DNA from 3 places in the Pseudolabrys taiwanensis genome. Region 3 is predicted to be linked to each of the others. Evidence: predicted binding sites of a transcription regulator. Region 3 holds the regulator's gene; each other region holds the start of a gene.
What was found. Region 3 encodes PhoB, which activates phosphate uptake and scavenging genes when phosphate is short. Its sites were predicted from a motif close to TGTCATNNANCTGTCAT; they were not measured.
Positions count from the first base shown of each region.

Region 1: DW352_RS00485 (UDP-2,3-diacylglucosamine diphosphatase) is a predicted target of PhoB. The motif match lies at 5,243-5,259, and genes of this name have one in related genera.
Region 2: phnC (phosphonate ABC transporter ATP-binding protein) is a predicted target of PhoB. The motif match lies at 1,437-1,453, and genes of this name have one in related genera.

Region 1 covers NZ_CP031417.1:113,336-119,528, reverse strand. The annotation lists gene DW352_RS00505 (MFS transporter) at 1-396, opposite strand, end outside; gene DW352_RS00500 (hypothetical protein) at 461-1,795, shown strand; gene DW352_RS00495 (threonine ammonia-lyase) at 1,932-2,924, opposite strand; gene DW352_RS00490 (glycosyltransferase family 4 protein) at 3,142-4,179, opposite strand; gene DW352_RS00485 (UDP-2,3-diacylglucosamine diphosphatase) at 4,391-5,188, opposite strand; gene DW352_RS00480 (class I SAM-dependent methyltransferase) at 5,303-5,959, opposite strand.
Region 2 covers NZ_CP031417.1:4,336,520-4,342,712, forward strand. The annotation lists gene DW352_RS20625 (alpha-D-ribose 1-methylphosphonate 5-triphosphate diphosphatase) at 1-656, shown strand, start outside; gene DW352_RS20630 (DUF1045 domain-containing protein) at 634-1,350, shown strand; gene phnC (phosphonate ABC transporter ATP-binding protein) at 1,497-2,411, shown strand; gene phnD (phosphonate ABC transporter substrate-binding protein) at 2,477-3,592, shown strand; gene phnE (phosphonate ABC transporter, permease protein PhnE) at 3,696-4,520, shown strand; gene DW352_RS20650 (caspase family protein) at 4,521-5,402, opposite strand; gene DW352_RS20655 (hypothetical protein) at 5,409-5,843, opposite strand; gene DW352_RS20660 (hypothetical protein) at 5,864-6,193, opposite strand, start outside.
Region 3 covers NZ_CP031417.1:4,651,569-4,657,761, forward strand. The annotation lists gene pstS (phosphate ABC transporter substrate-binding protein PstS) at 228-1,265, shown strand; gene pstC (phosphate ABC transporter permease subunit PstC) at 1,504-2,418, shown strand; gene pstA (phosphate ABC transporter permease PstA) at 2,423-3,259, shown strand; gene pstB (phosphate ABC transporter ATP-binding protein PstB) at 3,256-4,074, shown strand; gene phoU (phosphate signaling complex protein PhoU) at 4,106-4,828, shown strand; gene phoB (phosphate regulon transcriptional regulator PhoB) at 4,844-5,545, shown strand; gene DW352_RS22170 (GcrA family cell cycle regulator) at 5,739-6,193, opposite strand, start outside.

The DNA.
Region 1 (6,193 bases), 1.1 Mb from region 3:
CACCGGCCCATAGGCGCGGCCACGCGCCGTCAGGCCCTTCAAGGCATAAGCCTCGACCAGCGGCATGATCGGCGTGAAGACCAGCGACGCCGCCGCGAACGCCAAAACGATGCCAACCAAGCCTGAGGCAGACGCCAGCACGACATAACCGGCGACGCTCAGAAGGGTGGCGATGACGATGGCCTCACGGAGCGAACCGCGCCGGTCCACAAGGCGCGTCGCCGCCGGCACCGCCAGCAACCGAACGATCATTGGCACCGCCAGCACCATGCCGATCTCGCCGGCGCCCAGGTCCTTGGCCTTCAGCCACAGCGGGAAGAACGGCAGATGGACGCCGTTCATCGCGAAAATAGCGGCATAGAGACCCGCCAGGCGGGACGCGAAGCCGAAAAACATCGGGGATGGCTCGCTGGCCGAATCGCACTGCATGATTGATAAACTGCGCGACTAAGGAATGCACATGGCCAACGACCCCTTAGCGCTGGCGGCGCCTGACGCGCCGAGCGAAGACGAGTATCAGGCGTTTTTAGCGGCGCTCTCGGAGAGCGCGCGCGGCCGTGCCTTTCTCGCCGAACATGCGCGGCGCAGCCGCAATGAGGACAGCGCCACGCTGCTGTCGTCGGTGCAGCGTCTGGAGGGCCTGGTGCGGGCGCAAGTCGACGCGCCGCCGGCCGAGAACCCGATCGACGACGTGCGCGGCATGCTGGAAGCCATCCGCGCGGCGCAGGCGGACATCGATCTCGGCACGCTGACCGCGCAAGTGGCCAAGCTCGCCGAGCTGATCGAAGGCGTGCAGCAGCGTATCGATACGCTCGCCACGCCGCCGGCACCGCCGCAGGAAGAGCCGGCGGAGCAGGCCGCAGCGCCTGTGGACGAACCGGTTGCCGCGGCAGAAGCCGCGCTGCTGGCGCCAGCGGACGAGCCGGAGATATTCGAGACCGAGAGCGCCGAAGACATCGCGCCCGAGGCCGACATCGACACGGCGACACCGGTTGAAGCTGACCTTGCGGCAGACGTTCCTGCTGAGGCTGAGGCTGAGGCTGAGGCTGAGGCTGAGGCTGAGGCTGAGGCTGAGGCTGAGGCTGAGGCTGAGGCTGAGGCTGAGGCTGAGGCCGAGAATCAAGCCGAAGCTGAGACGGAAGCCGAAGCGCCCACCGAGATGGCAGTGGCGGCAGACGTCGAGGCCGAAGCCGAGCCTGCTGCGACGCTTGAGCCCGCGTTCGACCTTGCGGCGCAGGCCTCATTCGACGTCGCGCCCGAGCCGGCGATTGCGGCTGAGCCCGAGGCCGCTGAGGCGCCTGTAAGCGAAGAGCCCGCGCCCGAGACGGACACGATGTCCGAGCCGGAGGCGCTGCTGGCGCCGCTGGAGTTTATGCCGGCCAGCGAAACCGCCGACGAGACGCTTCCCGAGGCGGAGGCGCCAGCGGCGTTCGACGAAGACACCGCGATGCCGGAAGTCGCGTGGGGCAACGAAGCCGCCGGCGAGGCTGCCTCCGATGAAGCGACGGTAGACGCCGCGCCCTCGCCGCCGCCGGGTCTGGCGATTTCAGCGCTGGTCGAAACCTTGGCCGCCGCCGAGGTCGCAACCGCGCCCGATGCGCCGGTACCGGAAGCGACGGTGATCAAGGCCGGCAGCATTCCGCCGCCGCAGCCTTTTGCCGGCGAGGATTTCTCCACCGCCAGGAGCGAGAGCCCCACGCCTGGCCGTCGCGCGCGCGCCGTGCCGCCGCCGGTCGATCCGCTCGCCGACATCAAAGCGCTGAGCGAAGAAGAACGCCTCGCACTGTTCACCTGACGCAGGTTTCGCGCGGCCTGTAGGGTGCGCAAAGGCGCGCAACGCGCGCGCCGTGCGCACCTCTTGAGTGCGGGATGTGCGGGACATCGGCCGTGGGCACGGCGCGTGAAGAACGCGCCTTTGCTTGCCGGACGCGCTATGCCGCGATCAGCTGCGCGAACAAACTCGCATCGACATTGCCGCCGGACAGGATCGCGACGACCGTCTTGCCCTTCACGTCGAGCTTGCCGGCGAGCAGCGCGGCCAGGCCGATGGCGCCGCCCGGCTCCACCACCAGCTTCAACTCCTCGAAAGCGAAGCGCACGGCGCGCCCGACTTCCACATCGCTCGCGGTCAACCCCTTCCCGATCAAGGTGCGCGTGATCGGAAACGTCAGTTCGCCCGGCGTCGCGCTCATCAGCGCATCGCAAATCGAACCCGAGAGGTTCGGATTGCTCTCGCGCTTGCCGCTCTTGAACGAACGCAACGTGTCGTCGAACCCTTCCGGCTCGACTGTATAGAGTGCCGTCTCAGGAAAGCGCGCCTTGACGCCAAGCGACGTGCCGGCAGCCAAACCGCCACCCGATGCGCCGATCACGACGATATCGGGCGTAATGTCGAGGCGCGTAAGATCTTCGACGATCTCGCGGCCGATGGTGCCCTGCCCGGCAATGATCAGCGGGTCGTCGTAGGGCGGCACCAAGGTCGCGCCGCGCTCGTCCATGATCTTGCGCGCGATCGCGGCGCGGTCTTCACCGGTGCGATCGTAAAGCACGACCTCGGCGCCGAGCGCCTTGGTGCGCTCACGCTTGGCCGTGGGCGCGTCGCGCGGCATCACGATCACCGCCGGCATGCCCATGAGACGCGCCGCCGCCGCGACGCCTTGCGCGTGATTGCCCGACGAAAAGGCCACCACGCCGGCGGCGCGCTTCTCGGGCGCAATCGAGGAAATCTTGTTGTAGGCACCGCGGAACTTGAACGAGCCGGTGCGCTGCAGCGTCTCGGCCTTCAAGAAGACACGGGCGCCGAGGCGCTCGTCGAGCACAGGCGCGGTGATGAGCGGCGTGCGCACGGCCACGCCGTGGATGCGGCTCGCCGCCGCTTCGATGTCGGTGACGTTCGGGAGCGTCGTCGGTGTGATGGCGGACATGCGCGAAGGATAGCGCAAGGCGGGCTCGGTGCGAACCCCACCTTCTGTCGTCCCCGCACACATCGGGTTTACCCGATGTCTGCCATCACGACGCGCAACTCGGCTATAGCCGACTTGCGAAAGCGGGGCCCCATACGCCGTGCGCTATCGATAGGCTGCGGCGTATGGGTCCCGGGTCTCCTTCGCAAACGCTCAGTCGCCCGGGACGACAGTATTTTTACGCCGCCAGACGCGGCCGGCCGGAACGCGCGGCCTCCAGAACGTGCTGCAGGAAGGTGCGCGCGCTCGCTTCCCAGGTCATGCCGAGCGCGAAGTCGCGGCAATCGCCGCGCTTGAGCTTGAGCGCGGCGTGGCAGGCTTTCTTCAAATCTTCGTCAAGCGCGCCGACCGGCGCGGTTCCAATGACGTCGCGCGGCGCATCTGCCGGAAAGGCCGCGACCGGAACACCGCTCGCCAAGGCCTCGAGCAGCACCAAGCCGAAGGTATCGGTGCGGCTCGGGAACACGAACACATCGGCGGCGGCATAAATGCGCGCCAGCTCTTCGCCCTGCTTCGAACCGAGGAACACCGTCTCCGGATATTGCTTGGCGAGCGCGGCGCGCGCCGGTCCATCGCCGACGACAACCTTGGTGCCGGGCAGGCGGAGCGAGAGAAAAGCCTCGAGATTCTTTTCGACCGCGACGCGTCCCACCGTGAGGAAGATCGGCCGCGGCAAATCGAGATCGATGTCGTCACGCGGATGGAACACGTTCGCGTCGACGCCGCGCGACCACAGCTTCACGTCGTGGAAGCCGCGCTGCGTGAGTTCGGTCGCCAAAGTCGGCGTCGCGGCGAGTACGGCGGCACCGGGCGCGTGGAAGCGGCGCAGCCACGACCAGGTGAGATCGGAGGTCCAGCGCTCCGGCACCGGCAGACGCTCCGCGACGTAATCGGGAAAGCGCGTGTGGAAGCTCGTTGTGAACGGCAGGCCGCGCCGCATGCAGGCGCGGCGCATGGCGTGGCCGATCGGGCCTTCGGTGGCGATATGGATCGCGTCGGGCTTGGCGGCTTCGAGACGGCGCTCGATCTCGCCCGGCGGTACCAGCGCCAGACGAATTTCCGGATAGCTCGGCATCGGCAGCGTCCAGAACGCATCCGGCGCGAGAAATTCAAGCTCGGCGCCGAGGCCGCGCGCTTCGCGCGCCACATGGCCGAGCGTACGCACGACGCCGTTCACCTGCGGATGCCAGGCATCGGTGGCGACGATGATTTTCATGCCTATGTTCCGTCCAATCCGAATTGCGTTAGGGCAGCGAGCTTCCACGCACTCTGTTCACCTCTCCCATAGGAAGAGGTCGGCGCACGCAGTGCGCCGGGTGAGGGGTTACAGCGCGTAGAGAGAGCGCCTCCCCCTCACCCCGACCCTCTCCCCAATGGGAGAGGGAGCGCGCCTACATCGTGGCCGCGCTACCTTCCCGTCGTTAGGGTCACGCCGCCTTTTGCGCCAGTTCGAGCGAGGGCTGATAGTCCGCGCTCAATTGCGTCCAGGTGATGATCTCGAACTTGCCGTCGTGGTGCTCGGCGATGGCCGTGCAGCTTTCGACCCAGTCGCCGCAGTTGATGTAGCGCAGGCCGTAATCGTCGTGCATCGCCGCTGTATGGATGTGACCGCAGATGACGCCGTCGACCTTGTGGCGGCTGGCTTCGGTCGCCAGCGCCTTCTCGAAGGCGCCGATGTAATTGACCGCGTTCTTGACCTTGTGCTTGGCCCACTTGGACAGCGACCAGTAGGGCGCGCCGAAGATGCGGCGCAAGGCGTTGAACAGCCGGTTGGCGGTCAGCGCGAAGTCGTAAGCCTTGTCGCCGAGCAGCGCCAGCCACCGCGCCTGCGTCACGACGAGATCGAAGATGTCGCCGTGCACCACAAGATAACGGCGCCCGTCGGCGCCCTCGTGAATGGCGCTCTCCTGCACCTCGATGCCGCCGAAGTGCGTGCCGTAGTAACCACCGCGCAGGAACTCGTCGTGGTTGCCGGGGATGTAGATCATGCGCGCGCCCTTGCGCGCCTGACGCAGCAGTTTCTGCACGACGTCGTTATGCGCCTGCGGCCAGTACCAGGAAGACCGCAGCGCCCAGCCGTCGACGATGTCGCCGACCAGATAGATCGTCTCGGCGTCGTGCTGGCGGAGAAAGTCGAGCAGCTTGTCGGCCTGGCAGCCGCGCGTTCCGAGATGAACATCGGAGATGAAAAGCGCGCGATATCGCTTCGTGCCGGTCTCCGTCACGATGCGATCTCCAAAGGAATGCTGTTCATGTGCAGGAGGCATTAGCATGATGCTGTTTCAGTTTTGTGACAGGCGCTCTTCTCCCCTCCCCTTCGTGTGGGGAGAGAAGAGAACTCACGCGGCGACACGCTCACGCTCGGCACGGCGAAAGCGCACGAGGGTGTACACGCCGAACGGCTTCACCTTGCGCCGTTCGATGAGTTCGGCGCCGCCGTGGCTGCGCGCCCAGTCGGCGAGGCGCTGGAACGGAAACTCCGGCCGCAGGCCCACTTTGCGCGCTTTCTGCGCCAGCAGCCGCTCGACCGCGGCAGCGATGCCCTTCTCCGAATAGAGATGATTGACCAGGATGATCTGGCCGCCGGGACGTAGCACCCGCGCGCATTCCGACAGCACCTGCTCCGGGTTATCGACCAGGGTGATGACGAACTGGCCGACCACACAGTCGAACGACGCGTCGGGATAATCGAGCGCGCTCGCATCCATCACGCGCAGCTCCTTGACGAAGGGGTAGCGGCCGCTCGCCAGCCGCTCGCGCGCCCGCGCGATCATCGGCTCGGAGATGTCGATGCCGGTGATCTGCGTCGTGTGGTCGTAATCGTCGAACGACAGGCCCGTGCCGACACCGATCTCGAGAATACGCCCGCCAACTTCATGGGCGGCTTTCGCCGCGGCGCGGCGGCCGTTGAGAAATACCGGCCCGCACAAGACGTCGTAAACCGGCGCCCATTTGGCATAGGCCTTTTCCATCACCTCTTTGGCGGGATCGCGCATAAGCCCCTCACGAATCGAGAAATGTCTTCGTCGAGAAACCGGCTAACAACGTTGTGCGACAGTGCGGCGACAAGTCGCGCAAGGGGGGCCGTCATCGCCGCCGAAAGCGCACAAATCCACGACGCCGTAGCGTGAGCACCGAACCGAGACACCGCTTTGTGCTGTCATCGTCCGCTTGACGATGACACGCGAAAACCTTCTCCGCGCGCTCCGCGCAACCACCCCCGCACGGCA
Region 2 (6,193 bases), 320 kb from region 3:
TGCCGAGCGAGACGGCGCCGCCGCGCACACGCAAAGTCGGGCAGATGGCGGAACGCGCGGGGCTGTCGCGCGAGGATTTTCTGGCGATGGTCGAGCGGCTTCGCGCCCGGGCCGACGAAGTGCCGGGTTCGATTGCACGGCTCGCCGCCGCGGCGCACGCAAACGGCGCGCCGATGCTGTCGCACGACGACATGAGCCCGGAGCAACGGCGCTGGTTCCGCGACCTCAATTGCCGGGTCGCCGAATTCCCGACCACCGTGGAAACGGCGCAGGACGCGACCGCCGCTGGCGACGATATCGTCATGGGTGCGCCGAACGTGGTGCGCGGCGGCAGCCATATCGGCTGGATCGGCGCGGCCGACATGATCGCGCGCGGTTGCTGCACCATCCTGGCCTCTGATTATTACTATCCGGCGCCGCTTCTCGCCGCCTTCCGCCTTGCGGCCGACGGCGTCGCGCCGCTGGAGCAGGCGTGGTCCTACGTGTCGGCGCGGCCGGCCAAGGCGGCCGGTTTGACCGACCGCGGCGCCCTCGCAGCAGGTAAGCGGGCCGATGTGATCGCGGTCGATGCCAGCGATGCGCGCCGTCCGAAAGTGGTCGCCGCCATCGCCAACGGGCGCGTCGTTCATCTCGGTGAAGCCGGCCGCCTGCAGTGACGCGATGAGCGATCCACGCTACGCGATCTATTTCGTTCCGGGTGCCGACACGCCGCTCTATCGTTTCGGCACATCGGTTCTCGGCTACGACTGTCGTACGGGGCAAGAGACGCCGTTCATTGACGGCGTCGACACGGCATCCTGGCCGGCCGTCGTAAAAGAGCCGAAGGTCTATGGGTTCCACGCGACGCTGAAAGCGCCGATCCGGCTGATCGAGGGCTGCAACGAGAGTGATCTCGTGCGGGCCGTGTCCGAATTTGCCGCGCAGCGGGCGGCGGTTGCCGAGTCGCCCCTTGCGTTGCGCGCGTTGGGTTCCTTCATCGCGCTCGTGCCGGCGGGCGATGCCGACAGCATCAACGATCTCGCCGCCGACTGTGTTCGTGTCTTCGATCGCTTTCGTGCGCCGTTGACGGCCGAAGATCGCGCGCGGCGTCTGGCCTCGCCCCTGACCGCTCGGCAGATCGAGCATCTCGATCGGTGGGGCTACCCGTACGTCCTCGAAGAGTTTCGCTTCCACATGACGTTGACGGGCGCGCTTCCTCCTCCCGATCGGGAACAAGCGCTGCGATTCTTGTGCGAACGATTTGAGCAAGTGCCAAATGCGCACATGCTGCGGCTCGACCGCATTGTCATCGCGCGGCAGGAACGGAAGTCGTCGCCGTTTCGTGTCGTGCACGAGGCGCCGCTGCGCTGAAGCCTCGCTTTCGTGACGTTGGTTCCTTCGATTTGCCCGCTATTTAGGCGTCGTCGATGTGCGGAACGTCACAAATCACCGGCCAATTTCATTTCTCTGTCATGTGCTGTTGTTAGCGATCGTGACAGCAGAGGGGAGAAGCCGTTTTGTCGTTGGAAACCGTCATCGACGCCAAGGGGATTTCCAAATCCTTCCAGCGCGGTACTGCCGTACTCGATAATGTCAGCATTTCGCTGCGCCGTGGCGAGATGGTCGCGCTGATTGGCGCTTCGGGTTCGGGCAAGTCGACGCTTATTCGTTCGCTTGCCGGGCTTATTCCGATCGATGGTAATGCCCGTGGCAATGGCGGCAGCATTACCATGCTCGGCGAGGCCGTTCAGAAGAACGGACGTCTGAATTGCAGCCGCGCCTTGCGCGCGCGCATCGGCGTCATCTTCCAGCAGTTCAATCTGGTGCCGCGCCTGACGCTGCTCACCAATGTCTGCTTCGGCTTGCTCGGTCAGCTGCCCGTATTGCGCGGCACGCTCGGGCAGTTCAACGACAGCGACAAACGCAAAGCCATGCAGGCGCTTGCGCGCGTCGGCATCGCCGAACACGCGCTCAAGCGCGCCACCGAGCTTTCGGGCGGCCAGCAACAGCGCGCCGCGATTGCGCGCTCGCTCGTGCAGGGTGCCGAGCTTTTGATCGCCGACGAGCCGATCGCCTCGCTCGATCCGGCCTCGTCGCGCCGGGTGATGGACCTGCTCGCCGACATGAACCGGAACGACGGCCTCACGGTGCTCGTGTCGCTTCATCAGGTCGAATATGCGATGAAATATTGTCCGCGCACGATCGCGCTGAAGGCCGGCAAGGTCGCCTATGACGGTCCGTCGAGTGCGTTGACGCCTGCGTTCCTCAATCAGCTTTATGGCGCCGAGTCCGAGGAGCTGTTCTTGCCGTCGTTCGAAGGCCAGAGCGCGTCGTCGCACGACGCCGGTCAACATTGGTCCGATCCGCCGGCTGTCATGCCGCATGCATCGTCCGCGGCTATGACAAGGGAAGCTGAGCGGCTGTCCGCGTAAGCGTGGGCCTTGGGCCCGGAACTGCGACTACAGAAAATTCAACGACTGCAACAGGAGAAGGCATTATGCGCAAGCTTGCCCTGATCGGCGCGGCTATGGCGATGGCCGCCGGTATCGTCGCCACGACGGCGCGCGCCGAGGTCACGGAACTGAACTTCGGCGTCATCTCGACGGAAGCGTCGGTCAACCAGAAGAAGAACTGGGAGCCCTTCCTCGAGGCCATGTCGAAGGCGATCGGCGTCAAGGTCAACGGCTTCTACGCCAGCGATTACGCGGGCGTGATCGAGGCGCAGCGCTTCAACAAGGTGCAGATCGCCTGGTACGGCAACAAGTCGGGCATGGAAGCGGTCAACCGTTCACAGGGCGAAGTGTTCGCGCAGGTCGTCTCGCGCGACGGCAGCGAAGGCTACTACTCGCATGTCATCGTGCACGCCGACAGCCCGTACACCAAGCTCGAAGACATTTTGAAGTGCGACAAGACGCTCGACTTCGGCATCGGCGATCCGAATTCGACCTCGGGCTTCCTGGTGCCGACCTCCTACATCTTCGCCGCCAAGAACATCGATCCGAAGCAGTGCTTCAAGACGGTACGCAACGCCAGCCACCAGGCCAACGCCATGGCGGTCGCCAACAAGCAGGTCGTCGCCGCCACCAACAACAGCGAAGATCTCCAGCGCCTCGACAAGACCGCGCCGGAAGCCCGCAAGCAGATCCGCATCATCTGGACCTCGCCGATCATCCCGCTCGACCCGATCGTCTGGCGCAAGGATCTCGACCCGGCGCTGAAGACGAAGATCTACACCTTCATCATGAGCTACGGCCGCGTCGGCACGCCGGAAGAGATCAAGGCGGCCAAGCAAGTTCTGGCCAACCTCATCTGGTCGCCGTTCCATCCGTCGAACGACAATCAACTCCTGCCGATCCGCATCCTCGAAGCCAACAAATCGATCATGAAGATCAAGGGCGACGACAAGCTGAGCGACGAGCAGAAGCAGGCGCAGATCGCCCCGCTGCAGGAAGAGATCAAGAAGGATCAGGATCTCACTGCCAAGGCCGAGCACGCGCCGTTCGTGGCCAAGCTCGCGGCCTTCAAGGAAGCCGACAAGGCCGGCAACCAGGACGAGCTGAAGAAGTTGATCGGCGAGTTCGCGGCCGCCGCGTCGCAGACCCCGACCAACTAACTTCATCGCAGGGCGCCGGAGCGAAACGTTCCGGCGCCCTTATTGCATTTGGGCCGTTCCGGGTCCGCGCCTTCGATGCGTTCCGGAAGGACGGATAAAGAAGATGACCGATATCGCCACGCCGACCGAGCGTTCTGCCACGTCGCAGACACACATCCCGCAGCAGCCGTTGTCGCGCCGGCTGCGGACGTGGTTCGTCTGGCTCGTCGTCATCGGCCTTCTGGCGTGGAGCTGGAATCCGGCGGAGATGTTCCGCGTCACGGCACTGTTCACCGACTGGCGCAACATGGCGGAGTTCGGCAGCGCCTTTCTGCATCCGAACTTCCACGACTGGGACCACTATCTCTCCGACATGCTGGTGACGATCCAGATCGCCATCTGGGGCACCGCGCTCGCCGTCGTGTTCGGCGTTCCCTTCGCGATTCTGTGCTCGGCCAATGTGTGTCCGCCTTGGATCGTGCAGCCGGTGCGCCGCTTGATGGATGCCTGCCGCGCCATCAACGAGATCGTGTTCGCGCTGATGTTCGTCGTGGCGGTCGGCCTCGGGCCGTTCGCCGGCGTGATGGCGCTGTTCGTGCATAACCTCGGCATCTTCGCCAAGCTGTTTTCGGAGGCGGTGGAGTCGATCGATCCGCGCCCGGTGGAAGGCATTCGCGTCACCGGCGCGGTGCGCGTGCAGGAGGTGATCTTCGGCGTCATCCCGCAGGTGCTGCCGCTGTGGAGCTCGTTCACGCTCTACCGGTTGGAGACCAATGTCCGCTCGGCCACCACGCTCGGCATCGTCGGCGCCGGCGGCATCGGCCAGACGCTCTATGAGAGCATCCGCAGCTTCCAGTATGCCGAAACGGCGGCGCAGGTGATCATCGTCGTCGTCGCCGTCATTCTCATCGACCTGGTCAGCGCCCGCATCCGCCGCGCCTTGGTTTGATCAGATGGTGAACGGCCGCTGATGGTCATAGGCGAGGTCGAGCTTGCCCACCTTGTAGTGGTTCGGCGACTGCGTCGGCAGCATCATGCGTTGAATCTTCAAGTGGAAGTCCTCGTAGTCGCCCTGGAACGTGCCGCTGTCCCACACCAGCAATAGCGCCGCCGTGAATGTGCTGTTGACGGCGCCGTCGAACGATACCTGATTGTCCTGGCAACCGGATATCAGGCGAATGCTGGCTCTCGCCGTTTCTCCATCTTTGCCGCCAGGGCCGACCTTCGGCATGGGATTGCCGATCTTCTCGTAGAATTCCTTGTTGAGCTGGAGGGTCCGCAACGCCACGTCCGGCGGCACGAACTTCGGGCCATACACGATCGCCTTCGCGGGCGGCGCGCCGAGTTTCGTAACGTCGCCGACGGCTGCGAGGTTCGAGGGCAGAACGGACTGATAGAACATCATCTTGGCGACCGTGCCGCTGTGGCAGGAGTCGGATAAAATCAGCACCCGCACGCCATCGGCGAGCGCGCCGTACAGGCGGTAGAGTTCGTCGTCGACGATCTGCCCATCGTAGAGGCACCAAGTCTCGTCGAGACCATCGGCCTCGTCGCCATCGAGATCCGGCACTTGGTTGCCGTGGCCGGAATAGGTAACCAGCAGAATGTCGCCGCCCCGCAAGTCGGTCGCCGCTTTGGTCAGGAGCTCGATCATGGCGGCGCGCGTCGCCTGGTCGCTCAGCCGGAGATTCGTCTGATAGCCTGCCTTCTCGGCGATCTGCTGCATGCAGCGTGCGTCGTTCTCGCAGGCGTTCAGGCGTCCTTCCCAGCCGGCATAATGAGCCGGGTCGAGGTGATTAAGTCCGAAATGGATCGACATGCCCTTGGCCATGCGCGCTCACGTTTCCGTTTTTGCCTGTTCGACCAACGCTTCGAGGCGATTGCCGCGTTCAGTGATTACCCAGGGACAGATCGCGCAGATGGAATCGCCGTATTCGCCGTGCCACCGACAACCTGGCCGGATCGAGCAGCGCGGCAACGCGACCGCCGCTTCGTTCGCCAGGAGTTCGGGCCCGCGTTCGTGCAGCACCTTGGCAACGCCACACCGTTCACCGTCCCATTTCTCGCACCCGCGTTTCAGACAGGGCGATGAAAAACGGAAGCGTTGCTCGGGTGGCCGGCCTTCGTGTGCGGCGGCCACAAATGCTGCGTCGATCTCCAGGCGTTCGGCGATAAAGTCGACGCGGCCCTGTGCGTTGACCAAGCCGAGGAGGATATTGCCCTCCTCGCAGCGGGAACTCGGACACAGAGCTGGTCCTTTCGCGTCGGCCATAGTGACCACCGTCTACGCGCTCAACGCAGGTTCGGTGGGTAGGCGACCAAGCCCATGACCGGCGGTGGAAAGAGCGAGCCGATCACCGACGGCCCGAGCTTTGCCTGCGACAGCGGCGTCGCCACCAGATCGCCGCCGTGATCGATCTTAGCCACTTCCTTCATGACCGCGGCGTGCAAGGCTTGCTCGATCTCGGCCTTCAGCGCATCCGACAGCGATATGCCCTCGATGTGAACGACGAAGCGCTCGTCGGCGGCCGGCGGCCCGGCTTTGCTTCCGCCCTGCTTTGTGATTTCGGTTTCGAGTTCTCGCACCGCGGCGATCAGGTCGCCCTGCGCCGCAACGATCCC
Region 3 (6,193 bases):
ACGTCATCGTACTGTCATCTAAAGTTCATAGAACGGTGACGGGCGATGCCTATGGCTGGCCCCGCGATCTCGGAACGGCTTGCGCTCGCGCAATGACAAAGCCCTCTGAGGCACGCACGGAGAGCGTATTTTTGAGCAACAGCGGCCGCCCGAGGTTGGGCGCAACGAGGGTGTCATGGGGCGTTCGGCTCCGTGCGCGTCTCTGGCCGTCAACATGGAGAAAACCCGTGAAACATTGGACCGCACTGGCAGCCGCCGGCTTCCTTGCCGCCGCCGCCTTCGTACCGGCGAGCGCCGCCGACATTTCGGGCGCCGGCGCGACCTTCCCTTATCCGGTCTACGCCAAGTGGGCGGATGCCTATAAGAAGGAGACCGGCAACGGTCTGAACTATCAGTCGATCGGCTCCGGCGGCGGCATCAAGCAGATCAAGGCCAAGACCGTGACGTTCGGCGCTTCCGACGCGCCGCTGCCGGGCAAGGAGCTCGACGAGGCCGGCCTTTCGCAGTTCCCGATGGTGATGGGCGGCATCGTGCCGGTCGTGAACCTCGACGGCGTGAAGCCGGGTGACCTCGTGCTCGACGGCCCGACGCTGGCCAAGATCTTCCTCGGCGACATCAAGTCCTGGGACGACGCCGCGATCGCCAAGCTGAACCCGAACGCCAAGCTGCCGAAGCAGGCGATCGCCCTCGTTCACCGTTCGGACGGGTCGGGCACCACCTTCAACTTCACCTACTACCTGTCGGACGTCAGCCCCGACTGGAAGTCGAAGGTCGGCACCAACACCGCGGTGCAATGGCCTGCCGGTATCGGCGCCAAGGGCAACGAAGGCGTCGCCAACAACGTCGGCAACACCAAGGGCTCGATCGGCTACGTCGAGTACGCCTACGCGCTGCAGAACAAGCTGACCTTCACCAAGATGGTCAACAAGGGCGGCAAGACCGTGTCGCCGACCTCGGAAGCGTTCCAGGCCGCGGCTGCCAACGCCGACTGGAAGTCGCAGCCGGGCTACGGCGTGATCCTCGCCAACCAGCCGGGCGACAAGTCCTGGCCGATGACCGCGGCGACGTGGATCCTCGTCTACAAGAAGCCGGCCGACGCTGCCGCCACCACCGAAGCGCTCAAGTTCTTCGCTTGGGCCTACAAGAACGGCGGCAAGATGGCTGAAGAACTCGACTACGTGCCGATGCCGGCCAATGTCGTGAAGGACATCGAGGCTACCTGGAAGTCCGACATCAAGGACGCCAGCGGTAAGTCGCTGTTCTAATCCAAGGAAAGTTGGGGAGGGGCGCCATGGGTGCCTCTCCCTTTCTCACCGCCTCGCCAGAGGTGGCTTGTCTTACGGCCGCAAGGTCGGTTGAGTGGCTCCCTGACGCAGTGCAAGCCGAAGGAGAGCCCGCGTGCAATCATCCCGGAGGGGACCCGTGGTGGACGTTGCGTTACAGGGCGGGGCTGCCAGCGTGGCCCAGCAGGTCGATCGGGCTAAGGTTCTTCAACGCCTGCGCATGAGTGACGCGGTGTTCCGCGGTCTGACGCGTGCCGCGGCCATTACCGTTCTGATCATTCTCAGTGGTATCATTATTTCGTTGGTTTACGGCTCGTGGCCGGCGCTGCGTGCGTTCGGTCTGACCTTCCTGGTCGATGAGTCCTGGAACCCGGTGACGGAGCGCTTCGGCGCGATCGCGCCGATCTACGGCACCATCGTCACTTCGGTCATCGCCATGCTGATCGCGGTTCCGGTCGGTCTGTTCATCGCGATGTTCCTGACCGAGCTGTGCCCGATGTGGCTGCGCCGCCCGATCGGCATCGCCATCGAGTTGCTCGCCGGCATCCCCAGCATCATCTACGGCATCTGGGGCCTGTTCGTGTTCGCCCCTTTCCTACAGCAATATGTGCAGCCGTTCCTGATCGAGGTGTTCGGCAACGTTCCGGTGCTGTCGACGCTGTTCGCCGGCCCGCCTTACGGCATCGGCGTGCTGACCGCCGGTCTGATCCTCGCCATCATGGTGTTGCCCTTCATCACCTCGATCTCGCGTGACGTGTTCGAGGCGGTGCCGCCGGTGTTGAAAGAAGCGGCCTACGGCCTCGGATGCACCACCTGGGAAGTCGCCCGTTACGTCGTGCTGCCCTATACCCGCGTCGGCGTCATCGGCGGCGTCATGCTCGGCCTTGGCCGTGCGCTCGGCGAAACCATGGCGGTGACCTTCGTCATCGGCAATGCCCACCACATATCCGGCTCGATCCTGGCGCCGGGCACGACGATCTCGGCGACCATCGCCAACGAATTCACCGAGGCCGTCGGCGATCTCTACACCTCCTCGCTGATCGCGCTCGGTCTGATCCTCTTCGTCATCACCTTCATCGTTCTCGCCTTCGCGCGACTGATGCTGATGCGCCTCAATGCCAAGGTGGGAGGCTAACGCCATGGCGCTTTACGACACCCGCCGCGCCCGCAACAAGTTGGCCGTCGGCCTTGCGATCGCCGCAACCCTCTTCGGCCTTGCTTGGTTGGTGCTGATCCTTGCGGTCCTGCTCTGGGAAGGCTTCAGCGGCCTGTCCCTGCGCGTCTTCACCGAGATGACGCCGCCGCCTGGCGCGGCCGGTGGTCTGCTAAACCCGATCATGGGCAGCCTGATCATGACCGTCATCGCGGTCGTGATCGGTACGCCGCTGGGCATGCTCGCCGGCACGTACATGGCGGAGTACGGGCGCTACGATAAACTCACCGCAGTGGTGCGTTTCATCAACGACATCCTGCTCAGCGCTCCGTCGATCGTCGTCGGTCTGTTCGTCTATGAGATCGTCGTGGCGCAGATGGGCCACTTCTCCGGCTGGGCCGGGGCCATCGCCCTCGCCGTCATCGTGGTGCCGGTGGTGGTTCGCACGACCGAGGACATGCTGACTCTCGTGCCCGACACGCTGCGCGAAGCAGCCGCCTCGATCGGTTTGCCGCGTTCGCTGATGATCAAGAAAGTCGCCTACCGCGCCGCGCGCGCCGGCATGGTCACCGGCGTGCTGCTAGCCGTGGCGCGCATCTCCGGCGAAACCGCTCCGCTGTTGTTCACCGCGCTCAACAATCAGTTCTGGAGCATGAACATGAATGCGCCGGTGGCCAGCCTGCCGGTCGTGATCTTCCAGTTTGCGCTGAGTCCCTACAAGGACTGGCAGGAACTGGCGTGGACCGGCGCTCTCATCATCACCCTGGCGGTGCTGGCGCTTAGCATCACCGCACGTTCCCTCGCGGCACAGAGAAAGTCATGAACAGCGTAGCATCGTTCACCGTTCCGACCGTCAACAATGCGCCGATCAACGTCGAAGGTTTGACGGAGAAGATCTCCGTGCGCGATCTCGACTTCTTCTATGGCGAGCATCGTGCGCTGAAGAATATCAACGTGCCGCTCTATAAGGGTAAGGTCACGGCGTTCATCGGTCCGTCCGGCTGCGGCAAGTCCACGCTGCTGCGAATCCTGAACCGCATGTACGATCTCTATCCGAACCAGCGCGCCGCTGGTCACGTCCGCTTGGATAACGAAGATATCCTGGCGCCGTCGCAGGATCTCAACCTGCTGCGCGCGAAGGTCGGCATGGTGTTCCAGAAGCCGACGCCGTTTCCGATGACGATCTACGAGAACATCGCCTTCGGCATCCGGCTTTATGAGAAGCTGTCTAAGTCGGAGCTCGACGACCGCGTCAAGAGCGCCCTTGAGCGGGCCGCGCTGTGGAACGAGGTCAAGGACAAGCTCAACGCCAACGGACAATCGCTGTCGGGCGGCCAGCAACAACGTCTGTGCATTGCCCGCACGGTCGCCGTGCGCCCCGAGGTGATCCTCTTCGACGAGCCGTGCTCGGCGCTTGATCCCATCTCGACGGCCAAGATCGAAGAGCTGATCGACGAGCTCAAGGACGATTACACGATCGCGATCGTCACCCACAATATGCAGCAGGCGGCGCGCGTCTCCGACTTCACGGCCTTCATGTATCTCGGCGAAATGGTCGAATTCGACGAGACCACCAAGATCTTCACGACCCCGACCGATCGTCGCACTCAGGATTATATCACCGGCCGCTTCGGCTAGCGCGCGACAAGAGCGCGAAGGACAACGACAAATGACCGACCAGCAACATACCGCGAAAGCCTTCGATTCCGACTTGCAGGACTTGTCCCGCATGGTTGCCGAGATGGGCGGACTTGCCGAAAAGCAGGTGGCCGAAGCCGTTGCCGCTCTGGCCCGGCGCGACACCGCGCTGGCGCAGCGCATCACCGAGGCCGACACCAGCATCGATAAACTGCAGCACGAGATCGAGGAAAAGGCGGTTCTCACCATCGCACGTCGTCAGCCGATGGCGGTCGACCTGCGCGAGATCGTTGGCGCGTTGCGCCTTGCCAACGATCTGGAGCGTATCGGCGATCTCGCCAAGAACATTGCCAAACGCGTCATTGCGCTGAATGCGGAATTTCCCCCGCCGAAGCTGATCCGCGGCGTCGAGCACATGACCGATCTACTGCTCGAGCAGCTCAAGACGGTGCTCGATGCTTATGTGCGCCGCGACATCAGCAAGGCGCTGTCGGTGTGGCGCGGCGATGAAGAGATCGACGCGGTGTGCACCTCGGTGTTCCGTGAGCTGCTCACCTATATGATGGAAGACCCGCGCAACATCACCTTCTGCATCCACCTGATGTTCTGCGCGAAGAATATCGAACGCATGGGCGATCACGCCACCAACATCGCCGAGACCGTGCATTACATCATCGAAGGGCGCCCGATTGCCGACAAGCGGCCGAAGGGCGACACCACGACCATCCCGGCGTTGCGTGCGGCGGGGGAGTAACCGCGAGACCATAAGATGAGCGCCCGCATCCTGATCGTCGAAGACGAGGAGCCGCTGACGATGCTCCTCCGCTATAATCTCGAAGCGGAGGGATACGAGGTCGAAACCGCCGCCCGCGGCGATGAGGCCGATACCCGCCTGAAAGAAGCGACCCCCGACCTGGTCGTGCTCGATTGGATGCTGCCGGGCCTCTCCGGCATCGAGCTTTGCCGTCGTCTGCGGGCCCGCCCCGAAACACGGCAATTGCCCATCATCATGCTCACCGCGCGAGGCGAGGAGAGCGAGAAGGTGCGCGGTCTGGCGACCGGCGCCGACGATTATATCGTCAAACCGTTCTCGGTGCCGGAACTGCTTGCGCGTGTGCGCGCGCTGCTGCGCCGGGCCAATCCAGAGCGGGTCGCCAACGTGTTGACCATCGGCGATCTCGAGCTCGACCGTGAAAAGAAACGCGTCTCGCGTTCGGGCCGTGCGATCGATCTCGGCCCGACCGAGTATCGCCTGCTCGAGTTCCTAATGGAGCGTCCGGGTCGCGTGTTCTCGCGCGAGCAGTTGCTCGACGGCGTCTGGGGTTCGGACATCTACATCGATGAGCGGACCGTCGACGTCCATGTCGGCCGTCTGCGCAAGGCGATCAATCGTGGCCAAGCCGCCGATCCGATACGGACCGTGCGCGGCGCCGGCTACGCGCTCGACGACCGCTTCGGGCGGATGAACTAGTGCGCGCTTATCCCTCCCCCGCTCGCGGGGAGGGTGGCGAGCGAAGCGAGCCGGGTGGGGGTCGCTTTCAATTGCGACGTTACTCACCCCCGGCGCTGCGCGCCGGACCCTCCCCTTTCAGGGAAGGATAAGAAAGCAAAAACAAAAAGGCCGGGCAGTGCGCCCGGCCTTTTTCGTGATCGGTTGATTGCGCTCAGCCTCTGAATGCCCGCTTCTCACGTCGGCGATCATTGGCCGGCTGATAGGCCACGCGGCAGTGGAACGAGCAGTAAGGTTGTTCGTTCGAGGTGTCGCCGCCGCAGAAGAAGAAGTCCGACGCGCCCGGATCACCCACCGGCCAGCGGCAGGTATGCTCGTTGAGCTGCAGCAACGTCTTGCGCTGCTCCGTCGGAATTTCGATCAGTTCCGGCTCGGGCTCCGGCTCGTACTCGTAAGCGAGCGCGGTATTGCCGCGGACTGCCGGCCGCGAAACGCGCAGCATGTGACCGGAAGAGCGCGCTTTACGCGGCCGCGGCGCGGCCGAGGACGGGCTCTTGGCGCGGCCGGAGAGGCCCAGGCGATGCACCTTGCCAATCACCGCGTTGCGGGTGATGCCGCCAAGCTCGGCCGCGATCTGACTGGCGGAAAGCCCGTCCGACCACAGCTTCT